DNA from 4 places in the Rhizobium sp. 'Codium 1' genome. Region 3 is predicted to be linked to each of the others. Evidence: riboswitches for the same ligand, from Rfam matches in the RefSeq annotation. Region 3 holds a riboswitch; each other region holds the start of a gene.
What was found. Region 3 has a riboswitch for cobalamin ahead of LJE98_RS04925 (ABC transporter ATP-binding protein). Riboswitches for the same ligand answer to the same signal wherever they lie in the genome.

Region 1 (4,208 bases), on a different contig from region 3:
AGTCCTCCTCCAGGAGGGCGGCACCTCGCCAGAGATCAACAGCTATGCAAGTGCGATTGCCCAGCAGAACATAGAATTGCGCAAGGCGCACCAGGACCAGCGGCGTCTCCGCTGCCTGACCTCCTCAATCGTCCAGATCAGGCCCGACGGTGGCAATGACTGCAGCGAACTGGCGCGGGCGATTTCCCGGATGGAATCCAACCGCGACATCCTTGCGGCGAGACTGGCGGATCTTCGCGAGAACCGCGTATCCGATGCGCGTGCGGCTCTGGTAACCGCACTCGAGGCGAATGGCTGCGGCTCCGACGAAACAGCCTACCCGGAAGAGGCAGGGCGCATTCCCTATCTGGACACCTTGCCGGAACCCTATCGCCCGGACCGGCAAGCGGAAGCAGCATATTCCAACGAGCCACCCCAGATCTCGTTGATGCCCACCGGCAATGTCCGCACGCTTTGCGTCCGAACCTGCGACGGCGGCTTTTTCCCCATTTCGTCCCAGACATCGCCGATGAATTTTGGCCGGGACGCGGCCCAGTGTCAGCAGATGTGCCCCGGTACGGAGACCGAGCTCTTCTTTCACGCGCCTGAACGCAGCGAGACGCTCGATATGGTCTCGGCCGTCACCGGCCGCCCATATAGGGACCTGCCCAATGCATTTGTCTACCGCAACCGCCAAACGGGCACGGACCCATCCTGCAGCTGCAACATGCAGCTTTATTACCAGCGCATGACGCCACGCCAGGCGGTTCCCGACTACCAGTCGTCCATCCTGGAGATCAGCCCGAATAAGGCACCAGCACCGGCGGCGATACCACCTGCACCAGAGCGCGACCTGGACGAGGCGAGCCTGAGCGTGCGTCGGGTCGGACCGGCTTTTCTGCCCCCGGACAAGGGCACCATAGACCTCAGGAACCCTGCGGCGCCCGGCCCACAGCCGCTACAGGAGTAAGCGGCGCGGAGGCCCGCTCGCCCCAATGGTCCTCGAAGACGAGGTCTTCGAGTGCGAGGCGCTGGCGCCATCCCTTCACCTCCAGTTCGGGCGCCGAATAGAGTTCATCGACATATCCAAGGCAGAGATAGCCGATGATCTGGATCCGGTCCGGAACGCCGAGGATGACCTTTAGCTCTGCCTCGTGGAAAATGCTGACCCATCCGAGGCCGACACCTTCCGCCCGCGCAGCAAGCCAGAGGTTCTGGATTGCGCAGACGGTCGAGAAAGCGTCCATCCGGGCATCATGGGTCCGCCCGAGAACCACAGGCCCGGCGCGTTCCGGATCGCAGGTGACGCAAATGTTGAGCGGTGCCTTGCGGATGCCTTCGAGCTTCAGGGCGCGATAGGCGCTGCGACGTTCCTCGGGAAACATTTGCTCTGCCTCGGCATTCGCGCGGGCGAACGCCTCCCACACCGCAACGCGCGTTTCCGGGCTCCTGATCAGCAGGAAATTCCAAGGCTGCATGAAGCCGACCGACGGCGCCGCATGGGCCGCCCCGAGCAGCCTTTGCACCACGTCATCCGGCAAGGGATCGGGCAGAAACTGGTCGCGAACGTCGCGCCGCGTATGGATGGCCCGGTAGACAGCGGCCTTGTCTTCCTCGACAAAACCCGCTGCCCGGACGAGAAATTCGTTCGGATCGTCGTGCATCGCAATCCCCACAATGCGCAACCGCCCGCCGTCCGCGCAGGCTCGGTCTATCTTGCCAGGCCGGTCTTCTGACTGGGCATCATCCAGGACGCACACCTTCCCGGATCGCTCCAGTGGTCGGGTTTCCCCTTGCGCATCATGTCCGCCTCACAGCGTTGGGCACGTGCCGGAATTGCGCCGGCTTCCCGATTCTCCTGCCTTCGGCAGGCACCTGACTGATGGCTTGTATCCCGAAGCGGCAAGCTTCGACAGGCCAAAAACGACAGGGTCAATCCTCGATGGGGAAGTAACGGACGAACGCGAAGGCCGTCCCGTCCGGCGACCAGTTCGGAACGTTGATCGAACCCTGCCCGCCGAAGAACTCGAACAGCGTCTCGACATTTCCGCCATCGGCATCCATCAGCCGAAGCCGGACCTGCTTGTCGCGGGGATGGCCGGATACATCGGCGTCATAGGAGAGGAACAGGACCTTGCTTCCGTCTGGCGAAGGATGCGGGAACCAGTCGCCATAGCCATCGGAAGTAAGCTGCTCCAGTTCCGTGCCATCGGTGCGCATCCGCCAGATCTGCATGGTGCCGGTGCGGCTGGAATTGAAATAGATCCACTGGCCGTCGGGCGAATAATCGGGACCGTCATTGTGTCCCTCGCCAAATGTCAGCCGCTGCTCAGACCCGCCCTTGGTCGGGATCGTGTAGATGTCGAAGGCCCCGTTCCGTTCGCCGCAATAGGCAAGTACATTCCCGTCCGGTGACCAGCCGTGCCAATAGGACGGCATATTCGCCGTCACCTGACGTGGCTCGTCATCGCCATCGCCGAGCAGATAGATGCAGGACTTGCCATGGAGTGTATGGTCGGAAAAGACGATCGAAGCGCCGTCAGGTGAAATTCCGTGGTCGTTGTTGAGCCGGACGGCAAAACCGGTATCGATCAGTTCGGGTGCCGGATCATCTTCGTCGAGCGGCAGTGCATAGATGAGACCGTCGCCATTTATGACGAGGAAATCACCGTCGCGCGACCAGTTGGGCGCCTCGACGAGGTCTTCCGTCTCCCAGACAACCTCGCATTCGCGTGTCGCCATGTCGTAGATTTCGACCGAACTGCGCATCCTGGACTCCCTGTTCGCCGTAAAGCCAGCTTCAGTGGCTACGACAAATAAACTCGCTTACCCGCGCAGCGCACGTGGGCAATGTTGATAAAGGGCCGCAAAAGCCAACAATTTAACGCTCACGCGCGATCCCGGAAGCGGTTCGTGATCGGATAGCGACGATCGCGTCCGAAATTCTTCTTGGTGATTTTGACGCCCGGCGCCGACTGGCGGCGCTTGTATTCGGCGAGATAGAGCAGGTGTTCGACCCGGTGCACCGTCCCAAGGTCGTGGCCGCGCGCGACGATCTCCTCAACGCCCATTTCCTTCTCGACAAGGCATTCGAGGATGTCGTCAAGGACGGGATAGGGCGGAAGCGAGTCCTGGTCGGTCTGGTTCGGACGCAGCTCCGCAGAGGGCGCCTTGGAGAGGATGTTCTGCGGGATCACCTCGCCAGACGGCCCCAGAGCGCCCGGCGGCACGTTCTGGTTCCTCCAGGCCGAGAGTGCATAGACTTGCATCTTGTAGAGGTCCTTGATCGGATTGAAGCCGCCATTCATGTCGCCATAGAGCGTGGCATAGCCGACAGACATTTCCGACTTGTTGCCCGTTGTCACGACCATCGAGCCGAACTTGTTGGAGACCGCCATGAGGATCGTGCCGCGTGTACGGCTCTGCAGGTTTTCCTCGGTGATACCGCTCTCGGTGCCCTCGAACATCTCGGAGAGCGACGACAGGAAGCCTTCCACCGGCTCCTGGATGGGCACGATGTCGTAGTGGCAACCCAGCGCCTTGGCGCAGGCCTCGGCATCGGCAAAGCTCTCCTGCGAGGTATAGCGATAGGGCAGCATGATCGTGCGCACCCGCTCCTCGCCGAGCGCATCCACGGCAATGGCCGCACAGATGGCCGAATCGATGCCGCCAGACAGTCCGAGCACCACGCTCTTGAACCCGTTCTTGTTGACGTAGTCTCGGAAACCCAGCACGCAGGCTCGGTAGTCTGCCTCTTCCTTCTCGGGTATGCGCGACATCGGACCCTGGTCGCAGCGCCAGCCGTCATCTGAGCGTTTCCACGTGGTGACGGAGAGCGTCTCCTCGAATTGGCTCATCTGAAAGGCGAGCGACTTGTCGCCGTTGAAGGCGAAGCTCGCGCCGTCGAAAACAAGTTCGTCCTGGCCGCCGAGCTGATTGGCGAAGATGAGCGGCAGCCCGGTTTCGATGACCTGACGCAGCGCCACCTGATGGCGCACGTCGACCTTGCCGCGGTAATAGGGCGAACCATTCGGCACGAGCAGGATTTCGGCACCCGTTTCGGCCAGTGTCTCGCAGACCCCGAGATCGTTCCAGATCTCTTCGCAGATCGGCACGCCGATGCGCACGCCGCGAAAATTGACAGGACCGGGCATTTCGCCTTCCACGAAGACGCGCTTCTCGTCGAACTCTCCGTAATTCGGCAGGTCGATCTTGTCGCGGAAGGAGAG
Region 2 (4,208 bases), 880 kb from region 3:
GGCGCCTTCGAGCGCTTCGCGCACGGTCGCCATGAAGGGCGCCGGGCCGCAGCAAAAGACTGTCCGCTCAAGGAAATCAGGCGCGAGAAGTGCGATCTTCGCCTTGTCGATGCGACCCTTCAGACCCGACCAGAGCTGACCCCGGCCGAGCTGCTCGATGATGAAGCCGAGCTGGAAGTTCGGCATATCGCGCGCCTTGGCTTCCAGCTCCCAGCGGAAGATGATGTCGTCGGGCGAACGCGCGCAGTTCAGGAACGTGATGTCGCTGTCGGGGGCCCGGTCGCTCAGATCCCGCGTCATCGACATCATCGGCGTCACGCCGGAGCCGGCGGAAACGAAGAGGTATTTCTTGCCAGGATGCTTGGCGTAGGAGAAGTCGCCAAGCGGGCCGAATGCCTTCAGCGCCATGCCAGGCCGCAGATTGTCGAACATCCAGCGCGTGCCGATACTCTCCTTCTGCGCCTTGACCGTCACGGCAACCGTATAGGGCCGCGACGGGCTGGACGAGAGGGTATAGGTGCGCATGACCGGCTCGGGGCCGACCGGAATTTCGAGTGTGACGAACTGGCCGGGCAAATAGCGAAACCACAGGCCCGGCTTGCTGGGCCTGAAGGTGAAGGTCATCACGTCGGCGGCCTCAGGTGTGACGGCGACGCATTCGAGCAGATGCTCCCGGTCGGACCAGGGGCGCATCTCATCGACGTGGCGGTACTGGGTGATGGCGATGTTCATCTCATGCCACCACAGACAGACGGGCCTTGTCGCCCTGGAGCCGGTTGATCATGAAGGTCGTGTACCAATCGACGAATTGCATGACGCCACCCTCGTGCTCGACGGAATAGGGACCAGGTTCATAGGCGGGCGAGCGAATGCCAAAGGCATTTTCCTCGACGATCGACCGGTCCTGATCGTTCGTCATTTCCCAGACATGGGTGAGTTCCTTGAGGTCGTAGTCCACACCTTCGACCGCATCCTTGTGCACGAGCCATGTGGTGGTGACGGCAGTTTCTTCGGCAGACAGGGGCGTCACCCGGAAAGAGATCGCATGGTCGACGAGGATGTGGTTCCAGGTCGAGGGATAGTGGAACAGCAGCAGGGTGCCGATATGCGAGGTGGAAACGTCGTCAGACAGCGGCCGGCGGACAGCGCGCTTGCCGGACAGAGTGTAGCTCTCGGCATCCTGGATCAACGGCATGCGGGCCGTGCGGAACTGGCCCGACGGATCCATATTGAAGGCGCTCGGAAGCCCGGCAGCCTCGCAGCGCTGCCAGTGCTCGGCGATCACGGGATCGTCACCGGCGCCCTGCACGCCGGTCGCTGTCGGGGCTTCCGGATAGGTGCGGCAGAGTTCCGGATGATTGCCGGCGCAATGGTAGCATTCGCGGTTGTTTTCCCAGACGAGCTTCCAGTTGCCCTTTTCGATGATCGTGCTGCGATGGGCGACCTTGGCCTCGGAAAGCCGGTGCGGCTTCATGTAGGGCTCGATCGAGGCCCGGACCGGCGCGAAATCGGCAGGCTCATTGGCGAGGCAAATGAAGATATAGCCCCCGACACTTTCGCAATGTACCGGCTTCAGGCCAAATTCGCTCTTGTCGAAGGTTTCGCCCATCTGACGGGCAAAGACGAGCGAGCCGTCGAGGTCATAGGTCCAGTTGTGATAGGGACAGACGAGCTTGGCAGAGGCACCGCGATCGGAGGTGCAGACGCGGTGGCCGCGATGGCGGCAGGTGTTGTGGAAGGCGCGGATGACCTGATCCTTGCCACGAACCAGGACCACCGGATAATCGCCGATCTGGGCGGTGAAATAATTGCCGGCGCGGGGAATCTCGCAGTCGTGGCCAATGAACAGCCAGTCGCGATACCAGATCTGCTCCATGTCGAGCTTGAAGTAGTCCTGGTCGATGTAAAAGGGCTGCTCGAGCGAGAAGCCTTCGCGGCGATTCTTGAGCTGGCGCAGCATGTTGGCCTGCAGGTCCATGTCGTCCTCGTTTGCAAAACCCGGGGGAGAAGAGAGCACAGCCCGTCACCGCCTTGAAAAGACGCTGCATGGCTATCTCCGGTCGCCCTCCGCAACCTCAAATGTCCATCTGCCAAGGCTGGTTTCCGGGCTCAGGAGTGGTCCATTCGCGGACCGCGTCGGCGCCTTCCCAGGGTCGCCCCCAGTGGCCTTTTGCCATAACGCATTCTCCACCACCGTTGCGGGGGCAGCGCCGGATTTCGACCGGCTTCCCGATTTCCCACCCTCCCTAGCAGGGCAGCACCTCGAGCTTGACTTGCATCTAATCACACGGCGCAGACGCGCGCTGCACTGCGAAACGACACGGCCCAAATCGTTTGCGACATGGAGCGAAGTCGTTGTGGAAACGAAGATCCGGGGAATTTTCCATTGTTTTCCAAGGCCTGCAGCAACGGACTATATTTCGCCTCTGAAAGCATGGCGCAAACGGGCGACTGAGATCGATTTACAATATTTGCGCTGCGGCAAGCCTCGCGAAATCTCGACCCGATAGAATACCGTCAAATCATGATTAACCATGCTGCGTTAAGCTCAAACAATCAGTCCGGGTACAGTCAGAGCGTCAAGATGCAGAAACTCAGATACTACGCGGCTCCCAAAGCAGAAACAAAAGCGGCGCCGCCCACCAGGGCAGTCCATACCGAGTTCCTGAGGACCGGTCGGATCTCGCGCAGCCGCGAGGATTGGCTGCCGGACGAGCGGCGCTATCTTTCCTATGAGGAAGTCGCAGCACGCACCGGACGCCGGCTGGAACGGGCCGCCGAGACCACCCATGAGCGGATCAACGCCTTTCACCACTCGGTGAAGTTTCCCAAGATCATCTTTCATCGCACGCTGAACGACAGCCCGCATCTGGGCTATTGTCACGTGACGGCGGCGCGCACGAACTTTGCGCAATATGCCGATGTGAAATGGGCTTTCTATATCGCCAATTTCTTTGCAGAACTCGGCGGCGAAGACGTCTTCTTCGAGCAGATCAAGCAGAATTACGGACGGATGTATTTCGCTGTGGCGATCAAGCCGGAAGCAGAGAACAAGTCGATGACCATCGACCGCTCATTCCGCGACAATGGCCTGCTCTTCCAGACCATCGATCCAAAAGAGGCGCTGCGCAATGTGCTGATGCTCGGCGCAAGAAACGCCGAGCTTCGAAAGATCATCACGACGCTCTGAAAGACGAGGCCTGGACCTCAGGTTCCGAAACCGCCGACCGGCTTTTTCTTGTAGAGCAGCCAATCCTTCGAGACATAGTCGCTCGCACCGTAGATCGTCACCGTGTCGCCGCCGGCCGTCTTGGAGGTGGCCAGCGCCTTTTCAGCGAAATTGGTGAAGTCGAAGGCATTCGGGGCCTGCTCGGAATAGCAGATTCCAAAGGACATGCTGAGCTGGCCGACGCGGGCGCCACTCGAAGAACCGACGAAATTCGTGGCCTTCAGCTTGGCCCGGACGAGATCGACCACGCGGCTGATCTCCTCCTGATCCGACGTATAGAGCAGCAGGCCAAAGCGGCCGGCATCGAAGCGGCAGGCGAGATCGCCACCGCCAGACACGGCTTCGAGCACCTTGGCGACCTGCATCAGGAAGCGCTCGGCGACCGCCGGACCCATCTGTTCCTGGATACGCGCATAGTCGTCGATCTCGCCGATCGCGACGCCGCAGAGAACGGGCATTTCGGGGTTGGCATAGATCTTGGCGACGGCCTTGTTGAAGGCGCGGCGAGACGCGAGGCGGGTGACCGGATCGACAAATTTCGCGGCTTCCGCCTCTTCGGCTTCGCGCTGGAGGTCAGCGAGCGATGCGGTCTTGTCGACGACGGCGCGGACGACATTGCTGTTCTGGTGGGCGCGCTTCTCGGTCGCCGCCTTCAGCATCTTGATCGACTGGCCGAGCGGCGTGCCTTCAAGGTCGGCCTCGGTGAGGATGCTCTTCGACGCATGGCCGATGACGCGGCCGTAATCGGTCAGGGAGATCTTCTCCTCGTTGAGCAGGCTGATGAAGTTGCTCATCTCGGCGCGAACCTGGCCGTTCTGACGGCTCAGCAGCCCATCCTCATGCTGGTGCGGCAGGTATTTGCGGCCGAGTTCGTCGAGGGCTTCCTGGGTCTTGACCTTGCCGAGCGCGATAAATTCGCGCACCAGTTCCGGATTGCTGCCAGAATAGGCCTCGTAGACCAGCTCGTAATTGCGCGGCA
Region 3 (4,208 bases):
CGCGACAAAGGCGATCGCCACCCCCGAGAGGACAAGGCGGTCGGCACCGGCACCGGTGAAACGGGTCACGGCGACCACGGCCAGCGTCGCCAGGAGAGAACCGGCAAAGGCAAACAGCGGCACTGTGACAAGGCCGAAGATCAATCCGGTATGCAGCAGCGCAATGATGGCTCCCAGAGCACCGCCGGAGGAGACGCCGAGCAGATGCGGATCGGCGAGCGGATTGCGGGTGACGGCCTGCAGCACGGCACCCACCGTGGCGAGACCGGCGCCGACGAGACCGGCAAGAATCACACGCGGAAAGCGCACATCCCAGACGATGCTTTCGCGCCCGGCCGACCAGGTCGGCTCGAAGGTCCCGGGCATCAGCTTGTTGACCAGGATCGACCAGACTGTCTCGGCCGGTATGGAGGCTGACCCCAGTGATACGCCTGCTGTCAGGCACAGTGCGAGAAGGAAGAGCGCTAACCCCGCCCAGATGAACAATCGACCTTGCATCATGCTGCCTTGAAACGTGTTGCCCGAGGGGGACGCAGGGCGACCCCTTCGCAGGCATCACATGTTACGCGGATGGAAGGCGTCGGCGAGACGGTCGATCGCCTGCACATTGCGCGGGCCGGGCGTCGCCTCGACATATTCCAGCACGACAAAACGATCCTGCTTGACCGCATCGAGATTCTTGAAAGCCGGGGTTTCCTTCATGAAGGCGATCTTCTGTTCTGCGGTCACATCGCCGTAGTTGACGATGACGATGACCTCCGGGTTGCGTTCGATGACCGGCTCCCAGGACACTTCGGTCCAGCTCTTTTCGACATCGTCCATGATATTGACGCCACCGGCGGCCTCGATCATGGCAGTCGGAATTCCGAAGCGGCCGGGGGTAAAGGGCTTCTCCGTGCCGGAATCATAGACGAAAACCCGTACGGGTTTCTCGACGGCGCCGACCCGCGTGGTGATCTCACCGAGGCGCTTGCGATAGCCCGCTACCAATTCTTCCGCACGCGCCTCTACGCCGAAGATCTTGCCTAGGTTGAGCAGGTCCACGAACATGTCATCCATGGTCGGCTTGTTTTTTGCCATGATGTGGATGCAGGATTCGGTGAGTTCATAGACCTTGACGCCGAAGGGCTCCAGCGTTTCGGGCGTCACTTCGCCGCCCACCTTCATGCCGTAATTCCAGCCGGCGAAGTAGAAATCGGCGTCGGCGTTCAGCATCACTTCCATCGTCGGGTATTTTGGCGAAAGCTCCGGCAGCTCCTTCACCCCTTCGCGCAGTCCCTCGTCCAGTGTCTTCCAGCCGGAAATGCCAGTGTAGCCGACCATGCGGTCCTGCAGTTTCAGGGCGAGCATCATCTCGGTCAGGTTGACGTCGTTGGAAATCGCGCGGGCAGGTGCGGCATCGAAGGTGACTTCCCGATCGCAGCTCTTGACCGTCACCGGATAGGCGAAAGCCGACGTGGCGGTGAAAACCGAGGCGAAAAATGTGGCGGACAGGAGGAGGCGGGTCGCCATATGGACAGGTCCTTTCGAAATCAATTCAATTCAAGGGAAAAGGAAAAGCGGTGGGGCCGGTGGCTATCGCCCGGCTGGCGGGCGGCGAATACACCAAATGTCCCGGACAGGGCCTGCTCGGTCAGCACGGCTTCCGGCGCGCCGAAGGCACTCATCCGCCCGCCTTGCATCAAGGCCACATGGCTTGCGAATTCGGCAGCCAGATTGATGTCGTGCAGGGTGGTGATGATGGTGAGGTTCAAGGCGCCGAGCAGGTCGAGAATTTCAAGCTGGTGGCGAATGTCGAGATGGTTGGTCGGTTCGTCGAGAATGAGGATCTCGGGCTTCTGGGCCAGCGCACGCGCCACGAGGACACGCTGCTTCTCGCCTCCGGACAGGGTCGAGAACTGCCGACCTGCCAGACGCAGGAGGTCGAGATGGTCAAGCGCATGCTCGGCTTCCGCCCGATCCTGGTCGCTCCAGCCTGCGAAGCCCTCGCGCCACGGAACCCGGCCCATCATGACCACATCTCTGACGGTAAAGGGGAAGTCCCCCGGCATTTCCTGAAGAACCACGGCAACGCGGCGCGCGAGCTGGCGCGCGGTCATCGACCAGATGTCCTGGCCGTCGACCTCGACCCGGCCTTCGAGCGGCGAGACGCCACGATAGAGGCAGCGAAGCAGCGTGGTCTTGCCCGCGCCATTCGGCCCGACAATGGCCATGCGATCACCCGCATCGAGAGCAAATGACACGCCTCGGACGAGGAAATGCGATGGCTTTGGCCCCCAGCCGAGATCAGCGACCCGGACGGAGCATCCCTTGGTGCTGCAGCTCATGACTGAGCCTCCGCCAGAGAGCGGTGACTTGCCGTCGGGTCACAGGCACGGTGAAAAGGCTGCCGTGCCGGCCTAAAATCGGGAAGAGAATGCATGCCAGTCCTCCGCAGGATTTGTCCGGAGGCAAAATGGCATGAGTTCGGCGCGCCAACGGGCGCTGTGCAAAAGCCAGTTCGTATCCATCGGAACACCCCGTCCGCTTCGGTTTCATCACTTGACGGCAGGTCTCCTGGCTCGCGGACAAACGCTTTCCAATTGCCTTCCCACGGTGACCCGCAGTGGCTCGGCGTGTGAACGCCGCAAGAATGGACAGCAATCCGCTTACAGTTGCGGGGGCAGCCACGGTCTTGGTCCCTATTGGGTCTTCCGCACCGTGTTCCCTATTAATCCCCTCGGAGTCATCCGTTGAGGGAACCGTCATCTGCTTGCATAGGATCTGCAGACCCCGGCGGTCAAGCCTTGATCTTTTCGTTATGTAATATCATTACGATTAGCAAGCGCCACTGACCTTGTCCACCCAAAAATCGGGCGCGCAATCAATTCGCCGCTCTGTCCTTGGCTTCCGTTGCGGGTACCGTGGCGGAGACCGCCGTTTCGTCAATCACACGCGCACCTCTCTGGCGCGTCGAATACCGCCAGATCCACTGGATGCTGACGAGCAGCCGCTTCTCGAAATTGACAAGCAAATACACGTGGACGAGGGCCCATAGCAGCCAGGCAAGCCGACCCTTGATCTGCCAGGATCCGAAGTCAAAAATGGCGGCATTCCGCCCGATGACCGCGGTGTTGCCCCGATTGCGGAAGTGAAACGTGGGGATTGGCTTTCCGGACAGGAGGTCGGCTTTCAGCGCGCGACCGAGAAATATTCCCTGTTGCTTGGCCACCTGCGCAAGGGCCGGCAGCGGATTGCGGTCCTTTCCCAACGCAAGAGCCGTATCGCCCAATGCGTATATGCCGGCCGTGCCCGTGACCGACAGATCCGGCCCCACCGGCAGTCGGCCGCCAGCTCCCGGCTCAATGCCCAGCCATTCGGCCGCGGGAGACGCCTTCACGCCGGCTCCCCAGACAATGCAGCTTGCAGGCAGGAACGTGCCGCCAGCCTGAACCCCCTCTGCCGTGATATCTTCGACAGGCGTATCGAGGCGTATATCGACGCCGATTCCTGCAAGGTAATCGGATGCATATCGCGAGAGAGTTTCCGGGAAGGTTGACAGAATCCTCGGTCCCGCCTCGATGAGCAGCACCGTCAATTGATCGGGATGCAGCCTGCGGAAATCCTGCGCTATCATGAAACGACCCAGTTCAGAGATTGCGCCCGCCATTTCGACGCCTGTCGGTCCACCGCCGATGACCACGCTGGTCAAAAGACTGCGCTTTTCGGCCTCGTCCGTGCTTCGCTCCGCCTTCTCAAAAGCGAGAAGGAGCCTGTGGCGGATGTCTCGGGCTTCGTGAACGGATTTCAGACCCGGCGCATGCTGCTGCCAGTCCTGATGTCCGAAATAGTTGTAGGTGGAGCCTGTCGCGAGCACGAGGCGATCAAAGGGGGTCGAGCCACCGTCTTTCAGGATAACCGTCCGTGCGGGTGCATCGACCGACACGACCTCGGCCATCACCACATGGATGTTCTCATACCGGCCCAGCGTGCGGCGAATGGGTTCTGAGATATCTGCCGGCGACAAGGCCGCTGTCGCGACCTGGTAGAGCAGCGGCTGGAAGAGGTTGTGGTTGCGGCGATCGATCACCGTGACGTCGATTTCCGTATTGCCCAGCGCCTGGGCACAGGCCAGACCACCGAAGCCTGCGCCGACGATGACCACATGCGGCCTCTTCGTCGCGCTCTCCGTCCCGCTTTTCATCATCAGCTCTCCGTCACCGTTCCCA
Region 4 (4,208 bases), on a different contig from region 3:
GCTCGCCCCGCGCCTCCACAGCGGCTGCGATGGCAGCCAGCTCCGTGTCTGCCGCCGACAGGAACAGGATGTCTCCCGGCGTCTGGCCGAGATCGATCGCCTCGTCGCCGTCGCTGATCGATCCCTTCTGGGCGAGAAGCAGATGCATGGCTCAGCCAGCCGCCGCCTGGACGTCGGCGACCACTGCGCCGAAATCCCAATCGTGCAGGCCGATGACGACAATGCGGGTCTCGCGCTTTTCGCCCGATGCCCAGGGGCGGTCGAAATAGGTGTCGATGCGGGTGCCGACCGCCTGGACGACAAGGCGCATCGGCTTGCCGGGCACGTCGATGAAACCCTTGAGGCGCAGGATGTCGTGTTTCTCAATGACCGGCTTCAGGCTGTCGATGAAGTCTGCCGGGTCCTTGATCGCGCCGAGCTTCAGGACGAAGCTTTCGAATTCGTCGTGGTCGTGATGATGGTCGTGGTCCTCGCCCGAGGCATGCAATGCTTCGTGCTCCAGTTCGTGGTGCGACTTGCGGTTTGCGATGTCGTCTTCGGTGCTGGCGCCGATCCCGAGCAGCACGAGCGAGGACACCTCGCCGTTCTTCGCCTCGATCATCGATGGCTTGCGGCTGGTGCGACCGCTCACCTCGGCGCGCACGGCGGCAATACCGGCAGCATCCAGCAGATCCGCCTTGTTGAGGACGATGAGGTCGGCGCAGGTCAGTTGGTCCTCGAAGAGTTCCTCGATCGGGCTCTCGTGGTCGAGGCTATCGTCCTCGGCGCGCTGGGCGGCGACGGCGTCATGGTCATCGGCAAAACGGCCTGCGGCGACTGCGGCGCTGTCCACAACGGTCACGACACCATCGACCGTCACGCGGGTACGGATATCCGGCCAGTTGAAGGCGGCGACCAGCGGCTGCGGCAAGGCGAGCCCAGACGTCTCGATGACGATGTGATCAGGCTTCACGTCTCGGTCGAGCAGCTTCAGCATGGTCGGCACGAAATCATCGGCAACGGTGCAGCAGATACAGCCATTGGTGAGCTCGATGATGTCGTCTTCGGTGCAGTTGTCTGCGCCGCAGCCCTTCAGCACGTCGCCATCGACCCCGAGGTCGCCAAATTCGTTGATGATCAGTGCGATCTTCTTGCCGCCGGCATTCATCAGCATGTTGCGAATGATGGTGGTCTTGCCCGCGCCGAGGAAGCCGGTGATGACGGTGGCGGGGATCTTTTGCTGCAACATGGTTCAACCCTTCATTTTCAGCGGCAATCCGGCCGCAACGAAATAGACTTCAGCCGCGTTTGCGGCGATCGATTGGTGGAGGCGACCGGCATGGTCGCGGAAGGCGCGAGCCATCCTGTTCTCAGGGACAATCCCGAGCCCGACTTCATTAGAGACGAAGATGACGGTGGCCTGGAGTTCGCTGAGACTGGCGGCGAGTGCCCCGCCGTCTGCGTCGACGTCACGGCCTTCTTCCATCATCAGATTGGTGACCCAGAGTGTCAGGCAATCGACGAGAATGACCCGGCCCGGCTGATCAAGCGTCTTCAGCGCGCCGATTAGGTCCAGCGGTGCCTCATGGGTGGTCCAGCCGTCATCCGCGCGGTCGGCTTTGTGGGCAGCAATGCGGGCGCGCATCTCGTCGTCCCAGGCGCGGCCCGTCGCAAGATAGATCTTCTCGAGGCCGGTGTCGCGGGCCAATCCTTCTGCAAAACGCGACTTTCCCGAACGGGCGCCGCCGAGAACCAGAATGGATCGTGGATGGAATTCGGTCATGGAGTGCCGACGCCTCCAACCGTATGCAGATCTGCAGCACCACACGGATGCAGAATGCACGAAACAGGGATCGATGCCTGGACCGACAATACGGCCCGGCACCGGCGGGGCCTCAAGGACCCGCTGATGCAAAACGTCGCCACGACAACCTCCGTGCTGGCAACGGGGAAACCTCCCCAGTGTGGGCACCATGCCCGTGGATGGCAGGTCTCCTGGCTCGCAGGTCGTGGCTTTTGAAAGCCGTCGGATTCTCCTCACCTTCCCAGGGTGTTCCGGCAACACGAAAGAGCGGACGATTCGTAGAGAAAGAGGCGTCCTGCCCCGGCTGATCGTGCTGCCACCCCAGTGGCTTTTCCGTCCTGCCGTTTTCGAGAAGCCGGTCGCACCTGCGACCCGTCACCACCTGAAACGGCAGAGCGGATGGAGAACCCTCGCTGCAATACAGTCGCGGGGTCGGCTGCGTTCGGCATGCCCGGTCTGGGTCCACGCCTTCGCATTCCCTTTTGCTCTCCGGACCGCATCTCTGCCGTCCGGAAACCATCCATGACGAGGATTAGGCCGAGGTCGGTGTCGAGTCAATCACGGCTGCGGCGCGGCGATGCGCCTTTGCGCCGCGGGGATGATCACGGCGCTGCCGTGCAGTTGGACGTCACGGCCGGATCGCATTCGGCGCGAAGCCGGATCGTACCGCTTGCACCCTGCTCCACCGGCGTTCCAGAGCCGATATCGGCCGCGCGCCGAGCGGGTTGCGCCGGGGCTCTCGGAGACGTCGGCTGGGCGGTGGCAGCCACCGGAGGGACTGCCATTTCCTTTGGCGGAGGTGGCGTCGCAGCAACCGGCGCTGCGGCAATGACAGGCTTCTGCGGCGCAGCCTTCGGCGCGGCTGCGGCCCGCGGCGGAACCGGAGACGTATTTGGCACGACCAACGATGCCGGATCGGTCTTGAGGCGCGTCGAAATGGTTCGGGCGGGTGGTGCGGCCCTGCGAATACGGGGCGTTGTCAGCGAAAAGGCGAAACGGATTCGGGCTGCGATTTCCTCGGCCAGCGCCTGACGGACCCAGCGCGGGTCGTCGGTCGGGCTATTGACGGTGAAGGACCCTTGCGCCACCGGCTCACCCGTTTCGACGGATGTCGCCGTCACCGTGAACTTCGCTTGAGCCAGGTGGCGTCGTGCACCCTCGCCGAAGCCGAGTCGGTCGATCTTGACCAGCAGCACGACACGTTCCGCACCCTGAGGCGCCCGGGTTGCTGCGATTGCTGCCGACACACGGCGGTCAATGCCGCCGATCAGGTCGAGCGGGATCCGTGCATCGGCCATGACGGTGACATTGCGAACGTAATAGACCAGTGGCCGGTCGATGCTGCGTCCATGCAGCAGTGTACACGATGCCAGCACCAAAAGGAGCCCGATGGCTGCGGCGAAACGGAGACTGCGAGCGATCATGACAACCCCGGACTGGTGATTCTGGACCAATCCGACAATTCGTCATTTATGGTTAGTGGAGGGTTAACTTTGCGGCTGAAGCGCCTGGAAGAGGGCGGCTGCCGACGCATATTCGGCGTATCGGGCGTCGCGACGCGCCTCCGCTTCGGCATCGGTGCCCCAGTGCTCGACTGCCCAGTCCTCGTCGATATGCGCGAGCGACCAGACTTCATCCAGGTCACAGGCGCCGTCGGCATAGGCAAGCGCCAGAACCGCCGAGCCGGTCAACGTCGTGACCACGTTGAGACATGAGATCAGGAAAGCGTCTCGATAACGCTCGAGTGCCCTTGTATAGGCGGCAATCGCTTCTGCCGGCTGTTCCTGATGCATGACGCCTTCCACCAGGAAGAAGCGGGTGCCATGAGCCGTCGTCGCCCAGGAGAGAACCGGATCCCAGCGGGCCGCCTGGCGGTCGATCAATTCTTTCGGGCCATCTGCGCGGTAACACAGCATGTCCGTCCCGGCGAAGCGGACGATTTCGTCGAAAACTTCCGCGAGGCTATTGGAGACGGCATCGATCGCCGTGTTGGCGAGCTTGGTGACCGGCATGGTCGCGGGGTCGATGTGTTCGCCCTGCCCTGCCCATTCCGCTGCCACGAGTTCGGCCGCCTCGCGGGTCGGCAGCTGCAGCAGGTTCTTGGCCGGCGTCTTGACCGGTTTGCCATCGAGCGTGATCGAGAAGCCTCCGTCGCGCTCATCAATACCGACGCTCTCGTAGAAGCGCTTCGGAAGCGGGCGCTTCATCTGGATCTGCGCCCGGCGCACGGGATCCTCGTGACTGTGCTCCGGAACAAAGGTCCCGAAAATGTCCTGATTGAGTTCGTCGCGCATCTTAGGCTCCTAGTGGATATAGGCCAGAAGGTCGGCGGGTCGTTCGACCACGGCATCGGCGCCGGCCTTCCAGAGCTCGTCCGGCGTGGCATACCCCCAGGCAACACCGATCGCGGTCGCGCCGGCGGCCT

Region 1: it holds a riboswitch for cobalamin, as region 3 does, so the genes downstream of both, bluB (5,6-dimethylbenzimidazole synthase) here and LJE98_RS04925 (ABC transporter ATP-binding protein) in region 3, are expected to answer to the same signal.
Region 2: it holds a riboswitch for cobalamin, as region 3 does, so the genes downstream of both, LJE98_RS00660 (aromatic ring-hydroxylating oxygenase subunit alpha) here and LJE98_RS04925 (ABC transporter ATP-binding protein) in region 3, are expected to answer to the same signal.
Region 4: it holds a riboswitch for cobalamin, as region 3 does, so the genes downstream of both, cobU (bifunctional adenosylcobinamide kinase/adenosylcobinamide-phosphate guanylyltransferase) here and LJE98_RS04925 (ABC transporter ATP-binding protein) in region 3, are expected to answer to the same signal.

Annotation. Positions count from the first base shown of each region.
Region 1 covers NZ_JAJGPW010000004.1:346,337-350,544, forward strand. The annotation lists gene LJE98_RS13215 (DUF2865 domain-containing protein) at 1-949, shown strand, start outside; gene bluB (5,6-dimethylbenzimidazole synthase) at 906-1,643, opposite strand; cobalamin riboswitch at 1,684-1,873, opposite strand; gene LJE98_RS13225 (TolB family protein) at 1,912-2,748, opposite strand; gene LJE98_RS13230 (NAD+ synthase) at 2,868-4,208, opposite strand, start outside.
Region 2 covers NZ_JAJGPW010000001.1:138,835-143,042, forward strand. The annotation lists gene LJE98_RS00655 (hybrid-cluster NAD(P)-dependent oxidoreductase) at 1-732, opposite strand, end outside; gene LJE98_RS00660 (aromatic ring-hydroxylating oxygenase subunit alpha) at 734-1,978, opposite strand; cobalamin riboswitch at 2,077-2,280, opposite strand; gene LJE98_RS00665 (DUF6656 family protein) at 2,585-3,190, shown strand; gene LJE98_RS00670 (GGDEF domain-containing protein) at 3,208-4,208, opposite strand, start outside.
Region 3 covers NZ_JAJGPW010000001.1:1,014,179-1,018,386, forward strand. The annotation lists gene LJE98_RS04915 (FecCD family ABC transporter permease) at 1-501, opposite strand, end outside; gene LJE98_RS04920 (ABC transporter substrate-binding protein) at 556-1,512, opposite strand; gene LJE98_RS04925 (ABC transporter ATP-binding protein) at 1,533-2,327, opposite strand; cobalamin riboswitch at 2,529-2,761, opposite strand; gene LJE98_RS04930 (NAD(P)/FAD-dependent oxidoreductase) at 2,864-4,186, opposite strand.
Region 4 covers NZ_JAJGPW010000007.1:82,360-86,567, forward strand. The annotation lists gene cobN (cobaltochelatase subunit CobN) at 1-148, opposite strand, end outside; gene cobW (cobalamin biosynthesis protein CobW) at 152-1,228, opposite strand; gene cobU (bifunctional adenosylcobinamide kinase/adenosylcobinamide-phosphate guanylyltransferase) at 1,232-1,762, opposite strand; cobalamin riboswitch at 1,947-2,319, opposite strand; gene LJE98_RS16625 (hypothetical protein) at 2,386-3,207, opposite strand; gene LJE98_RS16630 (ATP12 family chaperone protein) at 3,271-4,077, opposite strand; gene LJE98_RS16635 (HAD-IA family hydrolase) at 4,087-4,208, opposite strand, start outside.